3 regions of the Brochothrix campestris genome follow, and region 3 is predicted to be linked to each of the others. Evidence: riboswitches for the same ligand, from Rfam matches in the RefSeq annotation. Region 3 holds a riboswitch; each other region holds the start of a gene.
The links. A riboswitch is a leader RNA that binds a small molecule or an ion and turns the genes downstream of it on or off. The one in region 3 is predicted to bind S-adenosylmethionine.
Positions count from the first base shown of each region.

Region 1: linked by a shared signal. The riboswitch ahead of ACJYYY_RS02520 (methionine ABC transporter ATP-binding protein) and the one ahead of ACJYYY_RS10450 (MetQ/NlpA family ABC transporter substrate-binding protein) in region 3 are both predicted to bind S-adenosylmethionine.
Region 2: linked by a shared signal. The riboswitch ahead of metK (methionine adenosyltransferase) and the one ahead of ACJYYY_RS10450 (MetQ/NlpA family ABC transporter substrate-binding protein) in region 3 are both predicted to bind S-adenosylmethionine.

Region 1 covers NZ_CP175511.1:479,080-485,708, reverse strand. The annotation lists gene sufC (Fe-S cluster assembly ATPase SufC) at 1-560, opposite strand, end outside; gene ACJYYY_RS02535 (MetQ/NlpA family ABC transporter substrate-binding protein) at 873-1,700, opposite strand; gene ACJYYY_RS02530 (MetQ/NlpA family ABC transporter substrate-binding protein) at 1,800-2,618, opposite strand; gene ACJYYY_RS02525 (methionine ABC transporter permease) at 2,642-3,319, opposite strand; gene ACJYYY_RS02520 (methionine ABC transporter ATP-binding protein) at 3,316-4,338, opposite strand; SAM riboswitch class I at 4,436-4,542, opposite strand; gene ACJYYY_RS02515 (thioredoxin family protein) at 4,610-4,924, opposite strand; gene gcvH (glycine cleavage system protein GcvH) at 5,147-5,530, opposite strand; gene ACJYYY_RS02505 (Spx/MgsR family RNA polymerase-binding regulatory protein) at 5,562-5,915, opposite strand; gene ACJYYY_RS02500 (FtsW/RodA/SpoVE family cell cycle protein) at 6,054-6,629, opposite strand, start outside.
Region 2 covers NZ_CP175511.1:1,074,323-1,080,951, reverse strand. The annotation lists gene asnB (asparagine synthase (glutamine-hydrolyzing)) at 81-1,973, opposite strand; gene ACJYYY_RS05375 (uracil-DNA glycosylase) at 2,111-2,818, opposite strand; gene metK (methionine adenosyltransferase) at 2,912-4,117, opposite strand; SAM riboswitch class I at 4,257-4,365, opposite strand; gene ACJYYY_RS05365 (NUDIX domain-containing protein) at 4,433-4,927, opposite strand; gene yidD (membrane protein insertion efficiency factor YidD) at 5,030-5,302, shown strand; gene ACJYYY_RS05355 (ATP-binding cassette domain-containing protein) at 5,594-6,220, opposite strand; gene ACJYYY_RS05350 (DUF1430 domain-containing protein) at 6,222-6,629, opposite strand, start outside.
Region 3 covers NZ_CP175511.1:2,103,712-2,110,340, forward strand. The annotation lists gene ACJYYY_RS10425 (PadR family transcriptional regulator) at 1-235, opposite strand, end outside; gene ACJYYY_RS10430 (VanZ family protein) at 458-943, shown strand; gene ACJYYY_RS10435 (chromate transporter) at 1,062-1,595, opposite strand; gene ACJYYY_RS10440 (chromate transporter) at 1,595-2,155, opposite strand; gene ACJYYY_RS10445 (DUF2653 family protein) at 2,285-3,139, opposite strand; SAM riboswitch class I at 3,337-3,450, shown strand; gene ACJYYY_RS10450 (MetQ/NlpA family ABC transporter substrate-binding protein) at 3,539-4,354, shown strand; gene ACJYYY_RS10455 (methionine ABC transporter ATP-binding protein) at 4,375-5,397, shown strand; gene ACJYYY_RS10460 (methionine ABC transporter permease) at 5,390-6,049, shown strand; gene ACJYYY_RS10465 (MurR/RpiR family transcriptional regulator) at 6,493-6,629, shown strand, end outside.

The DNA of each region.
Region 1 (6,629 bases), 700 kb from region 3:
CCTTTAGAAACGATTTTCAATGCATCGATATCTAAGCCTGAGTCAATCTCATCCAAAATTGCGAATTTAGGTTTGATCATCATCATTTGTAAAATTTCGTTACGTTTCTTTTCACCACCAGAAAAACCTTCGTTGACATAACGTTCTGCCATTTCTTCAGTCATTTCAAGGCCTTCCATTGTTTTATCTAATTGTTTCAAGTATTTCATAATTGGCATTTCGTCGCCTTCTTCACGACGAGCGTTGATTGCTGAACGAATAAATTCAGCGTTTGTAATCCCAGTGACTTCACTTGGGTATTGCATTGCTAAGAAAAGACCTGCGCGTGCGCGTTCATCAACTTCCATTTCTAAGACATCTTCGCCGTCTAATAAAATTTCACCAGACGTTACTTCGTATGAGGGATGCCCCATAATTGCTGATGATAAAGTTGATTTACCTGTTCCGTTTGGTCCCATAATGGCATGTACTTCACCGGAATTCATTGTTAGGTTAACACCTTTTAAAATTTCTTTTCCTTCAATTGACACATGTAAATCTTTCACTTGTAACGTGCTCATTAATATCCCTCCAACTTTTTCTAATAATTATTAGTTTAGTATGATTTTAATCTAAAAGCAATGCTGAAATCACATCAGTGTAAGGTTTCTTTTAGCGATTATCACTTAGATGATTCAAATTGATAATCAAATTCAGCATACTGTCATACCCTTATTGTAACAAATTACGAAAACATTGTATGCCTTTTAAATTGATAAATTCTTGATCCACATTAAAAAAGGAGAGACATGTAACGTCTCTCCTTTCATTACTGAAAAATCCTAGCTACACGAATCGTCAAGCTTTCAGGAAAATGCGTGTGCCAGTGCTATCTACTTCACTGGCACAACGGCACCTTCATATTTATCAGTAATAAAATCTTGGATTTCTTTTGATTGTAAAACTGCAACTAATTTTTTGATGGCTGCCTTGTTTTTATCCTTGGCATTAACCGCAATCACATTTGCATACGGTGAATCAGCATCCTCTAAAATTAAGGCATCTTCCGTTGGTTTCAAGCCCGCATCTAACGCATAGTTCGTATTGATGGCATAAAGATCAGCCTCGTCATTTTTATAGGCTTTTGCAAGTAAACCTGGATCGATTTGATTTAAGAATTTCAAGTGTTTCGTGTTTTCAATATCATCGAGGGTCGCATCGACTTTATTTTCAACTGAATCGTTAATCTTCACTAAGCCTTCTTTTTCTAATAACATTAAAATACGACCATGTTCAGCAACGTTATTACTAATTAAAATGGTTGCGCCGTCTTTGACATCAGCCACATCTTTGTATTTCGATGAGTAAATACCGAAGGGCTCAATATGAATTTTACCGGCATTGACTAAGTCTGTGTCGTTTTCTTTATTCGATAACTCCAAAAAGGGAATATGTTGGAAGTAGTTGGCGTCTAATTCACCATCTGCTAAGTTTTTATTCGGTAAGATGTAATCTTGGTATTTTTTAATATCTAAGATAATACCTTCTTTTTTCAAGATTGGTTTTGCCTCTTCTAAAATTTCGGCATGCGGTACGTTAGATGCCCCTATCACTAACGTCGTTGTTTTCTCTTTCTTCTCGGCTGTCGCATCGGCTGACCCACATGCTGCCAATACCACTAATAAAATGGCGCTAATAATTACTAAAATTGCTTTTTTCATATCCCATTCCTCCTAATTGATAAATATTGCGAATATTCACTCTTTTTGAACTATATATAAAATAGCGAAGGAGCGAACTCCCACACTATTGTTATATCGTTACTTGGTTGGTAAAACCGCACCCTCATATTTGTCAGTAATGAAGTCTTGAATTGCTTTCGAGTGCAATACTTTAATTAATTTTTTAATATTAGCATTGTCTTTATCTGCTTTGTTCACCGCTACAATGTTCGCGTATGGTGAGTCAGAATTTTCAAGAATCAACGCATCTTCTGTCGGTTGCAAGCCCGCATCAATCGCATAGTTAGTATTGATGGCATATAAATCAGCTTCCTCGTTTTTATACGCTTGTGCCAAGAGGCCAGGATCAACTTGATTTAAAAATTTCAAGTGTTTGATGTTGTCAATATCTTTAATTGTAGCTGTGACTTTATCTTTAATGCTGTCGTTAATTTTAACGAGCCCTTCTTGCTCAAGTAACATTAAAATCCGTCCTTGGTCAGCTGTGCTGTTACTAATTAAAATCGTCGCACCGTCTTTGATATCACTGACTTTTTTGAATTTAGCTGAATAAATACCGAACGGTTCAATATGAATTTTGCCGGCACTGACTAAATCGGTCTCGTTATCTTTGTTGTATTGTTCTAAGTAAGGAATATGTTGGAAATAGTTGGCATCTAAATCACCTGATGCCAATTGTTTATTTGGTAAAATGTAATCTTGGTACTTTTTGATTTCAAGTTCGACCCCTTCTTTTGCAAGGAGTGGTTTTGCTTTTTCTAAAATCTCAGCGTGCGGCACGTTTGAGGCACCGACCACCAGTTTAGCACTGTCTTTTTTGGCGTCATCATTGCCACCACAGGCAGCTAAGGTGACAAGTACTAATACAGTAACAAGACTTAAAATGATTTTTTTCATGTTTGTTCCCCCCATTTAATTAATTAACGTTTATCAAGTTTCGTTGTAATCTTATCGCCAATAAATTGGATAATAAAGACGAGGATTAAAATAATAACAGTTGTTACAAATGTCACATCATTTTGTGAGCGTTGGAAACCAGTGAAGTAAGCCATGTTTCCTAAACCACCAGCGCCGATAACCCCCGCCATTGCCGTGTAGCCAATCAATGAAATCGTCGTTACGGTTAAGCCAGAAATAATGGCCGGCATCGCTTCAGGCAATAATACTTTACGAATAATCGTCCATTGACTCGCACCCATTGCACGACTCGCTTCAATCACACCTTTATCAATTTCAACGAAGGCGATTTCAACGAGGCGGGCATAAAATGGTGCCGCTGAAATGATCAAGGCCGGGAATGCGCCCGCAGTACCAATGACTGTTCCCATGATGGTTTTCGTAAATGGCATCAGGAGGACGATTAAGATGATGAACGGAATCGAGCGGAAAATATTAACGAAGGCCACTGACACCCAATTGATTAGTTTAATGAAGATGTTGCTTTGATCGCGTGTTAAAAATAAGAGTAACGCGAGTAACAGGCCTAAAATAAAGACAAAGACGATTGAGATAACTGTCATAATTAACGTTTCTTGCGTCGCCGTCCATACTTCTGACCAGCTAATATTCGGTAACCATTTTTCCATTAATTCATTCATGCACGAATCACTTCCATTCTGACGTCAATCTCTGCTAGGTATGCTTTCGTTGCTGCAATGTTCGCTTCGGCCCCAACCAGTTGGATAAAGAGGAAACCATACGCACCGTTGCGTGTTTGTGTCATCGATCCATGTAAAATGCTAATATCGATGTCGAATTTTTTCGCCAAGTCGGTAATGACTGGCTGCGTCGTTTGTGAGGCTGTAAAGACTAAGCGCGCTAGTAAACCGGTCGGATACGTTTCAATCAACATTTGTTCAATCTCAGCTGTTTGGGTATCATCAGTGGCCTGCGAGACGAAACGACGGGTGATTTCTTGTTGTGGTGTTTGGAATACCGTCAAGACCTCGCCTAATTCGACGACTTTACCGCCTTCCATCACTGCGACACGGTTACAGATTTTACGGATAACGGGCATTTCATGCGTAATTAGGATAATTGTTAAGCCAAGACGTTTGTTAATATCGGTTAACAAGTTGAGTACCTCACTTGTTGTCTGTGGATCGAGCGCACTGGTCGCCTCATCACACAGCAACACGTCAGGATCATTGGCTAACGCTCGGGCAATGCCGACCCGTTGTTTTTGACCGCCACTGAGTTGTGCGGGATACGATTTGTCACGTCCGTCTAAGCCAACTAAGTGGATCAGTTCAGCTACACGACGCTCACGTTCTGCTTTTTTCACACCAGCAATTTCCAATGGAAACGCAATATTTTCGGCGACTGTGCGTGACCATAACAAGTTAAAGTGTTGAAAAATCATGCCGATTTTTTGGCGTGCCTTGCGAAGGTCTGCCCCTTGGATATTTGAAATGGCGATATCATTTAACTGAATATTACCGGCTGTTGGTGTTTCAAGGCCATTAAACATCCGGATAAGCGTACTTTTACCTGCTCCCGAATAGCCGATTATTCCGAAAATTTCGCCAGTTTCAATCTCAAAACTAACATTTTTAACAGCGTCTACTGCACCGTTGCGCGTTTGAAACGTCTTGCTGACATTTTCTAATTTAATCATCTGCTCCAACCTTTCTTATTAACCGCTTTTTAAGCATAAAAAAACATCTTTCTGAATTTCAGAAAGATGTGAAACGTCTATTATTAGAATAGCCCGCTTCTCATCTTTCTAAGTGATCACTCACTTAGCTTGATTTAGCACCGTCCATTCTCATGGGGTTGCTGGGTTTCATCGGGCAAGTCCCTCCACCACTCTTGATAAGAAATATCATATAAAGTTATACTTATTAACGTAATTATAAAGGCTTGCGCTACACAAGTCAATCACTGTTTCACTTTTTTTTTAGCACTATTAACTCACGATACAATTCGGTCACATTATCAATCACGGTGAGGCGCTTGACGACACCGTTCGTATCAAAGCGGTACACGCTTGGAACGCTTTGAATTTGATAAGTTTGCACGATTTTCGGTAAATAATTGAGATTCATTTTAACTAACGTCAGTTCTGGAACTGTCTCTGCAATAATATCGAGTTGTCGTTCCACGACGTGACAACTGCCACACATCGGTGTGTAAAACAAGACGGCAAAGGCGCGCTGCTGTTCCCTTGCTTCATGAAATGAGGGTTCGTACCACTCTTGCATGACATCCCTCCTTCTTAAAATAAAAATCATTCAAAGCGTCTGTCGCCTTGAATGATTTCAGATGATAGTCAAAGTGGAATTAAACTGCTTTGATTTGAGCGTTGAATAAGCTAACAGCTGGGATATTTGATGCGAAAGTCAGCGACTGTCATTAGTCGCGCTTCTTTCACATGTCAACATCTGCGAAGTTATGCCTGCTGCCTTCACTTTTATTGCTCTCTTTTATGCTTCTGCGATAAATGCTTCGTACTGTTCATATGTTAGTAGCTCATTATAAGCTGCCTCATCAACATCGGTTAATGCACAAATCCAACCTTTTTCATACGGATCTTGGTTTAACGTTTCAGGCTCATCTTCAAGTAGCTCATTGACTGAAACAACGGTACCACCAACTGGTGCATAAAGTTCTGAGACTGTTTTAACAGATTCAACACTTCCGAATGAATCGCCTTTTTCGATTGTATCATCGACTTCAGGAACTTCAACAAAAACGATATCGCCTAGTTCATCTTGTGCATGTAATGAAATACCGATGTAGTAATTATCGCCGTCTTTTTTTACCCATTCATGTTCCTCTGTGTATTTATAAGCTTTGTAATCAGTCATATTAAAAAACCCCTTTTCAGTTAGTTTAGTTTTATTTCCAAAAACGCGCGTAATCTTCTTCTTTAAAACCTAAGGTAACCATCTCATCACTGATTGCTAATGGACGTTTAATTAACATCCCATCAGTTGCAAGTAAGGCGAAAATTTCATCATTTGTCATGCGATCAATCTTATTTTTTAAGTTTGATTCGCGGTATTTTTGACCACTTGTGTTGAAAAAACGTTTGATTGGTAAGTTTGTTTTCTCAAAGGCTGCTTTTAATTGTGCGGCAGTCGGTGTTTCTTCTACGATATCAATTGCTTCAAAAGCGACATCGTTATCAGACAACCATTTTTTGGCTTTCTTACACGTCGTACACTTAGGGTATTCATAAAATTTAATCATTTATTATCCCTCACTCTTCTTTTTTCTGTTTCTATCCTTATCATAGTTGATTTTTAGTATTTGGACAACCTTTTAGCGGAAAGATTCTGAATAAAAAAAGCCAGCATCTTTCTGTAAGGAAGGTGCTGACGGCAGTTATTATTTTCGTTTCTTAACATCATATAAGGCAATATCAGTTTCTTTTTCTTCTTTCGAAAACATTGAATCAGGTGAGTTAAAACGCATCGACATTATGACACCTATCCCTAACAAGTTAACGACGAGCGAGGTCCCACCATAACTAATAAATGGCAATGGAATCCCTGTAATCGGTAGCAAGCCAATTGTCATCCCGGCATTTTCAAGCACATGGAACATAATTGTCATCACAACACCGGTACAAATAACCGCGTAAAACTCATCTTTTAAATCCAAGGCTGTTCCAATAATTTGGTAGACGAGAATAAAGAACAAGGCAATAACGATACTGCCGGCAATAAAGCCCCAGTGATGATTAATCATCGCAAAAATCATATCGGTATGACCTTCGGGAATTGATGCCATTCCATTCGTGCCTTCATAACCGGTAATTTCACCCGATCCGATGGCTTGCATTGCTAAAATTAATTGATAGCCATCTGAATCAGCAGATGAATAAGGATCCAACCACGAGGTGATTCGTCCAAATTGATACTGTTTGAAACCAATCAATGCGAGCCATTCTGGTTTAACCAT
Region 2 (6,629 bases), 1.0 Mb from region 3:
TCATGCAAGTGAACCTAGCACTCTGTGTTAGGTTCACTGCGACTACTAATTTTATATACTGACATACTCACTCAGGCAAATTATGGTTTGAAGTTAATCTCTGCACCATTTGTTTGGAAATCATACTTTTTCTCAACGTAGATTTGATGCCAAATCATGAAAATTAACACTGTCCAAATCTTACGACTGTTATCGCGTTTATCAGCACAGTGATCCTCCATCAATTTGATGACATAATCCTTGTTAATTAAATGTTCAGTTGGACTTTCTTTAATAATCGCTGTCGCCCAGTCTTTCATCTCATCTTTTAGCCAGAGACGGATTGGCACCGGGAAACCTAATTTTTTACGATTTAAGACATGCTCAGGAATGAATGATTCTGATGCCTTCCGTAAAATCGATTTAGTTGTGCCGTTGGCGATTGTCATAGATGACGGAATCCGTTTAGCCACATCATACACCTTTGTATCTAAGAATGGCACACGCACTTCAAGTGAATTCGCCATAGACATGCGGTCATTATTCAATAAGAGGTCCCCACGTAACCATGTATGCATATCGACATATTGCATCCGTTGAATTGGATCCAAGTGTTTCGATGCTTCATACAACGGCGCTGTTACATTTGTATAACGCGCATCTTCTAAGTAATTTGGCAATAAAATTTTCTTTTCATTCTCGTTAAAGATAAAAGCATTGCCGACAAAACGTTCCTCTAGTGGCGTTGTTCCACGCACTAAGAAACTTTTACCCTTCATCCCTTCAGGCATAACTTTTGAAACCGCACGTAATAATTTATGACCGACTTTAGGAATCTTATCGAACATCGCGAGCGAATTAGGTTCGTTATAAATCGTGTAACCGGCAAACAATTCATCGGCACCTTCACCAGAAAGCGCGACCTTCACTTTACGACGTGCTTCACGAGAAACAAAGTAAAGTGGAATTGCTGCTGGATCCGCTAACGGTTCGTCAAAGTACCAAACAATTTTCGGTAATTCTTCCATAAACTCTTCCGGTGTAATGACATAACTTGTGTTAGGCACACCTAATTTTTCAGCCGTTTCTTGTGCCACATCAATTTCACTGTAGCCTTCACGGGCAAAGCCAACTGAGAAAGTCTCGATGTTTTTGTTGAATTCTTTTGCTAAAGCGACAACAATCGTCGAATCAATCCCACCTGATAAAAATGAGCCGACAGGAACATCACTACGCATGTGAATTTTGACAGAATCCAATAATGCTTCACGTAATTCTTTGACATACTCTGTTTCTGGTTTATCAACCGGTGCAAAGGTTGGTTTCCAATATGCTTTAATTTCGAGTGGTTCGTTCATTCTTTTAATCATATAATGACCAGGCTCTAAGGCATGTACCTCTTTAATCATTGAAGCCGGCTCTGGTACAAATTGATAGGTCATGTAATGTTGCAGACTGACATCATCAATCGCTTGTTTATCCATCGCTAACAACAGACTTTTTTTCTCGGAACCCACGTATAATTTATCGCCTACTTCAACGTAGTTAACTGGCTTAATTCCAATATGGTCACGAGCAATAAAGGCTGTTTTTTCTTCTCGGTCCCAAATCATAAAACCAAACATACCACGTAATTGTTTCACGGCTTCTTCTTTATACTCGGCGTACATCGCAATAATGACTTCTGTGTCACTTTCTGTTTTAAAGGTATGACCTTTAGCGATTAATTGTGCCCGTAATTCGACATGGTTATACACCTCACCATTGAATAATATCCAATAGCGACCATCATCATAAGCTAATGGTTGGTGACCATTTTCAACATCGACAATACTTAGACGACGAAAACCCATCGCCACATGATTTTCATAAAAATACCCTTCATCATCTGGGCCGCGGTGTTCAATAAATTGATTCATTTTTTCAAAGATTGCTTTATCATCAGCTGAGATTGCCACTGGTTTATTATCAATACATCCTATAAATCCACACATATTTTTCTCTCCTATACGTAAACTACCTTGTAATTTAATCTTTTTGTCAATAACTATCCTAATAATAGCACATTTAAGCCCCTAAACACTAGCATCACGACGCAGATAATCGAGCAATTACGCGATTTATCACAACTTTATAGCAGTGTTCCCTGTTGATTAATCGGTTCTTGTTTAAGACATGACCAATCAATCGGTTCCACTCCGATATTCTCCAAAATCGCATTCGTTTGCGAGAATGGCTTGCTTCCAAAAAAGCCACGATACGACGACAATGGGCTTGGATGAGGCCCTTCAATAATAAAATGACGCTCAGTGTCAATTTGTTGGCGCTTTTGTTGGGCCGGCTTGCCCCATAAAATAAAGACAACGGGTTGTTCTCGTTCATTTAAGGCAGCAATTAAACTGTCTGTGAATTGTTCCCACCCTTGTTGTTTATGTGAATTAGGTTGATGCGCCCTGACTGTCAAAACCGTATTAAGTAACAAGACACCCTGTGTCGCCCAATTACTTAAACTGCCATCGGTTGGCACCGGTATTGCAAGATCATCAGCTAATTCTTTATAAATATTCCGTAATGACGGAGGCACAGGCAAACCGCTTTTAACTGAAAAGCTCAAACCTTCTGCCTGATTGGCACCATGGTAAGGATCTTGCCCTAAAATTACAACCTTAACCGTTTCAAACGGTGTCAGTTCCAACGCTTTAAAAACCAACTCCCGAGGCGGATAAACCACCTCATCGGTGTATTGTGTCGCTAAAAATTGTTGCAGTTGCTGAAAATAAGGTTCTTGTTCAGCCATTTGTAATAATTCGAACCATTTACCTTTTAAGTCCCTCTTCATCTGCAAGCCTCCTGAAAGATAAAAATCTCTTCACACAGTATCATTCATAATGAACGGTTGTGAAAAGAGATTAATTATCGAATAAAAGATTGGTTAGCTATTTGCTGTGAGTGCTGTTTTAAGCGCGTTCATACGATTTGTTTTTTCCCACGGCAAGTCTAAGTCAAGACGACCGAAGTGACCGTATGCAGCTGTTTGACGATAGATTGGGCGGCGTAAGTCAAGCATCTTAATAATACCAGCTGGTCGCAGGTCAAACGTTGCATTAACCGCTTCAATCAACTGATCTTCAGAGTAGTTGCTTGTACCGTATGTATTGATTGAAATTGATACCGGTTTAGCGACACCAATTGCATAAGCAACCTGCACTTCAACCTTGTCTGCCAGTCCAGCTGCTACGATGTTTTTAGCAACATAACGCGCAGCATAAGCACCTGAACGATCGACTTTAGTAGCATCCTTACCTGAGAAAGCACCACCACCATGACGGGCATAACCACCGTAAGTATCGACAATGATTTTACGACCCGTTAAACCACAGTCCCCTTGTGGCCCACCGATAACGAAACGACCAGTTGGGTTAATAAAGTATTTCGTATCCTCATCAATTAATTCAGCCGGAATGACTTCGTTAATCACAAGTTCACGCATATCCGCATGAATTTGTTCTTGCGACACGTCTGGATGATGCTGTGTTGAAATAACAATTGTATCGACACGTTGCGGTGTATTATCTTCATTGTACTCAACAGTTACCTGTGTTTTTGAATCCGGACGTAAATAATCAACGATGTTTTCTTTCCGTAGTTGCGCTACACGACGAGCTAAACGGTGTGCTAACGAAATAGGAAGTGGCATTAATTCTTCTGTTTCATTTGTTGCGAAACCGAACATCAAGCCTTGATCTCCTGCTCCGATAGCGTCAATTTCGTCATCGTTCATTTCACCATCGCGACTTTCTTTAGCTTCGTCAACGCCTTGAGCAATGTCTCGTGATTGTTCATCGATTGCTGTTAAGACCGAACAAGTTGAGGCATCGAAGCCGTATTTTGCACGGGTATAGCCGATTTCTTTAATCGTTTGACGTACAACGGCAGGAATGTCAACGTAGGTTGTCGTTGAAATTTCCCCTGCAACGAGCACAATTCCTGTTGTAACTGTTGTTTCACAGGCTACGCGAGCCATTGGGTCTTTTGCCAAGATGGCATCCAAAATCGCATCCGAAATTTGATCGGCCATTTTGTCTGGGTGTCCTTCACTTACTGATTCTGATGTAAAAAGATGACGGTTTTTTGTCATTGTTATTCCTCCATTATTTTTAATTATCACTCGTGAAACGCTTATATCATCCTCTGTATCCCGTGATAAATACGCATAAAAAAAACCTTTTCTCCGCAAAGAGAAAAGGTAACATAGCAGACTTATAGCTATACCTTTGCTCTTATCGTCCAAGATAGTACACTATCTTGCCACAGGTTAGCACCTTACACTTTTGTGTAGGCTGCTGGGTTTCACAGGGCCAGTCCCTCAACCACTCTTGATAAGATTCATAATTGTTTCATCATGATATGTGCTTATTATCTCAAACTACCTTTACCTTGTCAATGCCTTAAATTAACAGCCGACAATTTGCTTTGCTTTTTGCCACAGTGTCGCCATCCCCGCATCTTTCATGTAAAAGCTTAGGCGTGCCGCATCAAATTGTTCGTAATCGACTGTCGTTAACTGATGCACCGCTATCGTTTCGAACTCAGCTGGAATCGGTGCTTCGATATAAGTCGCAAGCTCAATAACGTATGCTCGTTTAATCACGTGTCCCCGCTTCTTATCCTTAAATTGATAATCGGCAATGAAATGCCACTGATCGGCCGGGGTTAGATGGACTCCTGTTTCTTCCCATAACTCACGTTTAACTGCCGTCACAATCGATTCACCTGGATCGATTTTACCACCAGGAAATTCCAGACCGCGCACGATATTCTCGGTTAAAAGCCAATTGTTGTCGCCTAAGTATGGTATAACTAAAATATCTTTTATATCCGTGCCCAGTCCATCTTTTTGAAAAGTCATTTTTACTTGTTCACCTGTTAAATCGGTATATTCTATCATTGTCATTCCCCTTTTTTGCATAATCACCAATCAAAACAGACGTCAGATTGTTTATTTTAAGGTACAATAAACGCATATGAAACGTTTGAAAGGTTGATTCGCTTGAAACACATCTTCTTATTTTTAATTAAAGGTTACCGTAAATTAATTTCACCATTGTTTCCACCTAGTTGCCGTTTTTACCCGACCTGTTCGACTTATGGACTTGAGGCGGTACAAAAATTCGGTGCCATTAAAGGGGGCTACTTAGCCTTGAAACGTATTATTAAATGCCAACCGCTTCACCCTGGTGGCATCGATATGGTACCTGAAACCTTTTCCTTACGCACGAAAAAGACAAAATCGCCTGATTCGTGTAATCACAAACACCATTGATTTCTGCCACTGTTTATTATAACAAACTTTAACTGTTGCGCTACTATTTGGCTCCTCTGTTCGATTGAGGAGCCTTTTTCACTGTAATCATTTATCCTTCCACCACTCTGATTGGGATGCTATCTTCAAATTGAACCTGACCTTATGAGGCAAATTCATTTTAGCAAATATGCCACGGTTGCTCATTTTAGCTGAACCAACGAGTGCGATTAATTTCAGCTCAGGCTATTAATTAAGTGCAATGATAATTGCGTATACCGCTAAACATCGTATTGCTATATATGATCACCTCTAGTTTCTCGATAGGTTGATAGTTTTCGTCGCCAGTTTTGCCATATAGGGATCATGCGTCACTAAAATAATGGTTGTCCCGTTCGCATGCAAACCTTTAAGCAGACGAAACACCCGTTCGCGGTTCGACTCATCCAAATTGCCAGTGGGCTCATCCGCAAAAATACACCGCGCTTGTTTAACAAGCACACGAGCTAGTGCAACGCGTTGTTGTTGCCCACCACTTAATTGAAAAACAGGGCGCTGTTCGTAACCTTGTAAACCGACCGTTTGCAAGGCTTGGTCCATCCGCTTTGTCTGCTCGTATTTGCCGACGCCCCTCATTGCCATCCGCAAATTTAACGAGACCGATTCTTCTTCAATCAGACCATAGTTTTGAAACAAATAGGCGTAGTCATCCCGTTTTAATTGTCGTATCTCCCGGCGCGACAAATGACTTCGCCCTTGATGTCTCAGCACACCGCCACTCGGTTGCTCTAACAGAGATAATATGTTTAACAAGGTTGTTTTACCCGAGCCACTCGGTCCCGTAATAACAACAAACGCTCCCGCGGCAATTGTGAATGAACGCGGCTGGATGACCACGTGATCACCAAATTTTTTCGTCAGTTTTTGCGCTTCAATCATTTTAACTCCCCCTCTTAAAGTTCTCCGCCAATTGACGCTTTTCATAGTAGCGGTGCAGACCATATATCAACAAGGCTTCTAACAACACGTAACAGCAAAAACTCACCAGTACGTTCACGTCTGCTTGCAGCGCTATCACCACTAATAACACCCCATTTAAACTAAGGAGTAACGTGAAAAAGCGGCGATGTATTTGTCCGTATGAATCACCATGGCAGTGGGCAATCATAATCCGTCGTTGATTCCGTTTAAAATAAAGGGCTGTTAAGGTATACGTTAGTAAGAAAGAGCTCCCAATTAGCAGTGCGACAAACAAGCCAATTTTCACTTGATTTTCATTAAGCAGTTGAATAATAAACCCCTTGCGATGATAGACCGAGCTAACACTGCGAATTAACTCCTCCGTGTT
Region 3 (6,629 bases):
CAACCCGCCCACGCTCAGTTATACAATAATCTTTTTTGCTTTTTTCTTTATCTTTTGTTTTAACTTCCTCTATCCAACCTTTTTCGGACAATTCATGTATGAGCGGATAAAGTACACCCCAACTTATTTTCTTAAAAGGACCTAACACCTCATTAAGAACTTGCTTCAATAAATACCCGTGCATCTTTCGTTCCATTAACGTTCCTAAGATAAAGAGTGTATAAATTTTTTTCATAGTTGCCTCCTTAAAAATCGTATGTGCTAAAAGCAGTATACGCTGTTTTTTAAAATCAGCTACGAAATACACCAACTCTCTGTATTTCACCCATAATCATGTTAAAATGAAGAGTCTATACCATCCCTCCTCAGGACAGTTTAACTAATTAGTTTGTTACTGCTCTACTGACTACCTGCTGTTACATAATTTTAAAAATTGATGATAAGGAGTGCTTTTACTGTGAATGAAAAAAATATTAAAAAAATCACACTAGTCATCATGCTTTTACTAGTTAGTGGTTCGGTGTTTTATTCATCTTCACAACCATATGGGAATCAAACACTAATTCCATTTTTAGAGAAAGTCTTGCCATCTCAGCCCTTCAAAGAGGTTTTACAGAAGGTGGAATTTTATTACGGGGGGAAAATCGTTAGTGTTGAACAGAGTGGGTATTACAATTTCATTGAATTCTTCTTTCGCAAAGCAACACACTTTTCAGTTTATGCTATTATGGGAGCGATTTATATCTTAATTTTACATGCTTTTAATATGAAAAAGCAACTGATTTGGGCAGTGGCCCCGTTGACCCTAATCTTCTTTGCTATATCTGATGAATGGCATCAATCCTTTACTGCCAATCGGACACCTTTAGTTACCGATGTGATGATTGACACACTAGGTATTTGCGTCGGTATCATCGTTACACAATTGCTAAAAAAAGCTTAACAGCAACTAACTGTTAAGCTCCATCTTGTAGAAAAAGTTTCATCAAACGTCTTTTTCTGTGAAAATAGTTCAAGCGAACCCCTCAATTTATACGTTGCTAGATAAATTAATTTCACTTTTATGCGATGATTACTCCACCATATACAGCCGCGACTAGAATAACGAGGGCCGGATGCCACTTCAATCGTTCTAAGGCGATATAACTAAGTACGGCTAACACTCCAAATTGCAACCATCCCAATTGGCTCACGGCCGTTGCTCCCATTGTATAGGTAACTTTCCACATCAGCACTGCTACAACAGGTTGTACAAGTAGCATTACTCCGAGCAACACCTTTGATTTTTTATACTTATCCAGTTGTTTGAAGATGATAATCATTAAGAGCGCGGATGGGACAATCGTTGCTAAAATTGCTACACTCACACCGAGCACGCCACTAACAGGATAACCGACTGACGCTGCAATTTTCGTAGCAATCGGCCCCGGTAAAGCATTAGCTAGCGCAATCCCATTCGAAAAATCGGTTTCGCTCATCCATTGATGCTTATCAATAACTTCGTGATAAACTAGTGGAATCGAAGCTGGTCCACCGCCGTAACCAAAAATATTCGCCAGAAAAAACGACTTAAATAGTTCCCACAATAACAGCATTACTTAGCACCCCCTTTAGCGACACGATAATGTTGTGTGCCATAGATAATAAAGATAAAAATAACGAGGGCTGGATGAATATAGTACAGTAAGACTGCTGCTAAAACACAGGCAATCAATGTTAAAATAAAGCCTAGGCCTTCATAAGCCTTCTTCGCAAAACGATACCCCATTAATAAAAGCATCATAAACACAACTGGCGTTACAGCCGCAATGATGCCTTGCACGATTGTTGAATGACTAAGAACATTTGCCATCGATATAAAGGCAGCCATCGCGATTGTACTTGGTAATATATGCCAGAATACCGACCAAATAGCTCCGAGCCAACCTTTTCGTTCATAGCCCAGATGAGCTGCCATTTTTGTCGCGATTGGACCCGGCAACACATTCGCTATTGCTAACGTATTATCAAAGTCAGCTTCGTTCATCCAGTGATACTTTTTAACTGCCTCATGTTGAAACAAGGGCATCACCGACGGACCACCACCAAAACCTAAAATACCTGTACGTAACATCGCTAACATTAACTCTAGGTAGACCTTCTTCGTTTGTTCCATGCGTTCGCCTCCGTTCACTACTCAATATCTTCATTTTAGCACTGTCAAAACTAAATTCAAAGATGGATGACATTAAAAAGGCACTCCAACCATTTGTTAGAGTGCCTCAGCTTATTATTTCGCTACAGTTTAACTAATAACTGCCGTAATACCTGTGTTTTCATTGAAATTTAATTTAATACCCATATTAGGGTCTAAATCGGTTTCTTTTTCAGCCCAGTAGCGAATCGCTTGAATTAATGAGAAGTGATCGAGTGATTGAATGATGCTACCCGAAGTGTTTAACACCTCTGCGCCAAAACCTTTGTTTTCGTCATAGGTCAAAGATACTTGCATTTCATACATGTTAATTTGTTTCTCGTATGAAAAGAAATCGATAACCGCATTAGAAATATTATCTTCGTTTAACACAATATCGCTATCATCAGTCGTTGCTGACGCACCACCCATTGCATTTTGATAATTGGTTTGGACTTCCTCATCACGGTTCATGTGACGAGCATCTGTATAAGCACCTGCAGATGTTGCTTGAGCTTTTTTATTTTGACGCATGCGCGAAACGAGCATGATCACAAGACGAAGAATTACTAAAATCGCTAAAATATTAATGATCATCCCGATGATGTTACCAAACCCGCCCATGTTAGCTAATAAGCCTCCGAATAACATTCCGGCAAGTCCACCTAACATCATTCCGCCTAAGAAACCACCGAAACGACTTTTAGCCTTCGCTTTATTGGCCGTAACTGCTTTATTTGTTGCTGCTTTGTTTGCTGCTGTTTTTGTTGAGTTTGTTTTCACCTTGTTGCTATTGGTGTTATATGAACGGTTGGTTGAACGATAACCGCCACCTCGCATTTTGGCACTCACTGTTTTGACGGCAGACGCTTGATAACTGTCTGGAGTGACAAGATTAATCATCTGAGAGCCTACTGGTGTCATTAAAATAACCACTGCTGTTAAAATACTAATAATTTTCTTCAAAATTTTCCCCCTTATAATTTTCTATCTGACTTTATTTTACCATCTTTAGCAACGCTTCTCAAAAGATACGAACGACAGTCTGTTTTATTTTTCTGAAATATATTGACAGAATATTCAAAAGAGATTGACATATTGTTTTTTTGTCGCTATACTTTTAGTTATCACCTACAGTAGTAGGCCTTACAATTAAATAAGATTTCTTATCCAGAGTGGTGGAGGGACTGGCCCTATGAAACCCGGCAACCTATCAATATCAATTGATGAGGTGCTAATTCCAACAAAATCAGGTGACTGATTTTGGCAGATAAGAGAAGTAGCGTTTACCCGACTTCTCTTTTTGAGAAGTCTTTTTTATTACCTTTTTTTACCAATACACAGACAAACAGGAGGAATTATTTTATGAAAAAATTGACAAAGACACTCGGTTCACTCGTTATTTTAGCAGTTTTACTCACATTGGCAGCCTGCGGTGGCGGTAGCAAAGCACTCGATGATAAAGAAGTCACAGTCGGTGTTACCGGCGGCCCCCACGAACAAATCATGAAAGAAGTTGCCAAAGTTGCTAAAAAGGATGGCGTTACCATCAAGTTAAAAGTGTTTAGTGATTACAACACACCAAATACAACTTTAGATCAAGGCGAACTTGACGCCAACAGCTTCCAGACGTTACCGTTCTTAAAAAATCAAATCAAGTCAAAAGACTTTAAAATCACCGAAGTGTTTGCAACAGTTGCCTTCCCGCTTGGGATTTATTCTGACTCAATCAAGAGCATTGACGATATTAAGGAAGGCGATAAAATTGCCGTTCCTAATGACCCTGCCAACGAATTACGTGCCCTTCAATTATTTGAAGAAGCAGGACTTATCAAGCTGTCAGATAAAGCTGGTGAAAATACGACTAAAAAAGACATTGTTGAAAACAAATTAAACTTAGAAATCGTTGAACTTGATTCTGCTCAAGTATCAAAACACTTAGGTGAAGTAAAAGCGGCTGCGATCAACACAAATTTTGCCATGGGCACTGGCTTAAACATTAAAGACGATGCAATTTATCATGAGCCTTTAACTGATAACCCTTACCCTAACTATTTTGCTGTTCGTATCGAAAATAAAGATGATGCGATTGTTAAAAAGTTAAAAAAATACTACCACTCTGACGAAGTTAAAGCGTATATCGCTAAACAATTCAAAGGATCAGTTGTTACAACATGGTAATGATATAGGGGGACGAGAGCATGATTGAACTTAAAAACATTTCAAAAGACTATACTGTCGATAAAAAAGTGATTACAGCTTTAAAAGACGTCTCCGTCCAAGTTAATGCTGGTGAAATATATGGGGTAATTGGCTACAGCGGTGCCGGCAAGAGCACGCTCATCCGCTGTATTAACCTGCTAGAAACACCCACTACAGGGCAAGTTTTCATTGACGGTGTTAATTTACAAGTCTTAGATAAAATCGCCTTACGTCAAGCACGCCAAAAAATCGGAATGATCTTTCAAGGCTACAATCTCTTAACAACGGCCACTGTTTATGACAACATTGCGATTCCGTTAAAATTAACAGGTCTATCAAAAGAAGTCATCGCTGAGCGCGTTGAAAAATATTTAGGCATTGTCGGTCTTAGCGATCGAGCTACCGCTTACCCAGCACAACTATCGGGCGGACAAAAACAGCGGGTGGCGATTGCCCGTGCGCTCTCTCACGAACCTGAAATTTTACTTAGTGATGAGGCAACCAGTGCACTTGATCCAAATACAACCGAATCAATTTTAGCGTTACTGCTCGAAATTAATGAAAAACTCGGCCTCACTATCTTTTTAATTACACATGAACTGAGTGTGATTCAACGCCTATGTGATCGAGTAGCTGTGATGGAAAACGGTGAAATTGTCGAACAAGGAACAGTCGTCGAAGTGTTTACACAACCACGCTCAACTGTTACAAAAAGTTTCTTGAAAAATTCAGCGAAGTATAAAATCCCTGAAAAAATCGTCGGCGCGTTTGATCAAACAGGTGTCTTAATCCAATGTACCTTCGTCGGTGATGCAGCAAGTCAACCGGCTTTAGCTTATGTTAGTAAACATTTTAATGTCGTCCCAAATATTATCGCTGGTGGCATCGATCAATTTAAAAACGAAGCGATTGGGAATTTGATTGTCCACTTAGAAGGTCGCACAGCTGACATTACTAACACAATTACCTATTTAGAAAGCCAAGCCATTATCGTTACGAAAGAAGGTGTCCTTAATGTCTAATTTTTTCTCTGAATGGGGCCCCACGATTCTCGAAGGGTTGATTGCAACTTTACAAATGACTGCTATCTCACTCGTTATCTCGGTGATTTTAGGCGTGCCACTGGCGATTTTATTAGTACTTACACGTAAAGGTGGACACGCTGAAAATAAAATCACTTACACGATTGCCAATGCGATTATTAATATTATTCGCTCGATTCCCTTTATCATTCTGCTCTTCTTTTTGATTCCGTTCACAAAGTTAGTTGCCGGCACAACTATTGGAGTACAAGGGGTAATCGTACCGTTAGTTGTGTACTGTGCTCCCTATATCGCCCGTTTAATTGAATCAGCCTTATTAGAGGTTGATAAAGGGGTTGTTGAGGCCTATCAATCAATGGGTATCGCGACTTGGAAAATCATCTGGTTCGTGATGGTGCGTGAATCACGTTCAGCCATTATTCTAGGCTTAACCATTGCTACGATTGGTTTAATTGGTGCAACAGCAATGGCCGGTTTTGTTGGTGCTGGTGGACTTGGCGACTTAGCGTATCAATTCGGTTACCTCCGCTTCCAGCCAGGAATGATGTATGTCACCTTAATTCTCTTAATTATTATCGTTCAACTTCTGCAATCAGCCGGTAGCCTCATTGCCCGCCGCCTAAAGAAGTAAACATTGTTTTATTAAAAATAATACGAGATAAAAAGCGCTAAGCAAAACGATTGCTTAGCGCTTCAGATTGTAGAGAAAGTCGAATTAAATTGCGTTTACTTTGAACATTAGTTCAAGTGACTTTGGCTACAAGATAACTTGACTGAAAAGAAACGTTGTTATATCCTCGCGTTTAATCAGCTAACTTCTATGATATTTCATGGAAAAGTAGTGACGGGAAATAGTCGAGACGTTATTTTCTCCAAACATTGCAGTTTAGAACGGCTTTAAATTACTTTCGTACTAGTAGGCACGATGAGCGAGTGACGGAACGCGTACTGATGGTACGTAATCCCGAGCGAACAAGTCGTAACGACCTAGAACAGCGTTTATCTTTTATAGCAGGACTTCCATGTTTACGCTATACTAAAGCTATCTAGTGTCACGCTGAAAGGAGATCCTCGATGAACACAATGACCTTAGCTAATCGAATTGCCCGCAATTCTCGTGTCTTATCTAATAACGAACAAAAGATAGCTGATTATTTTCTTCACAATACCACGTCTGTCACGACCGCTTCAATCAGCACGTTATCTCAGGA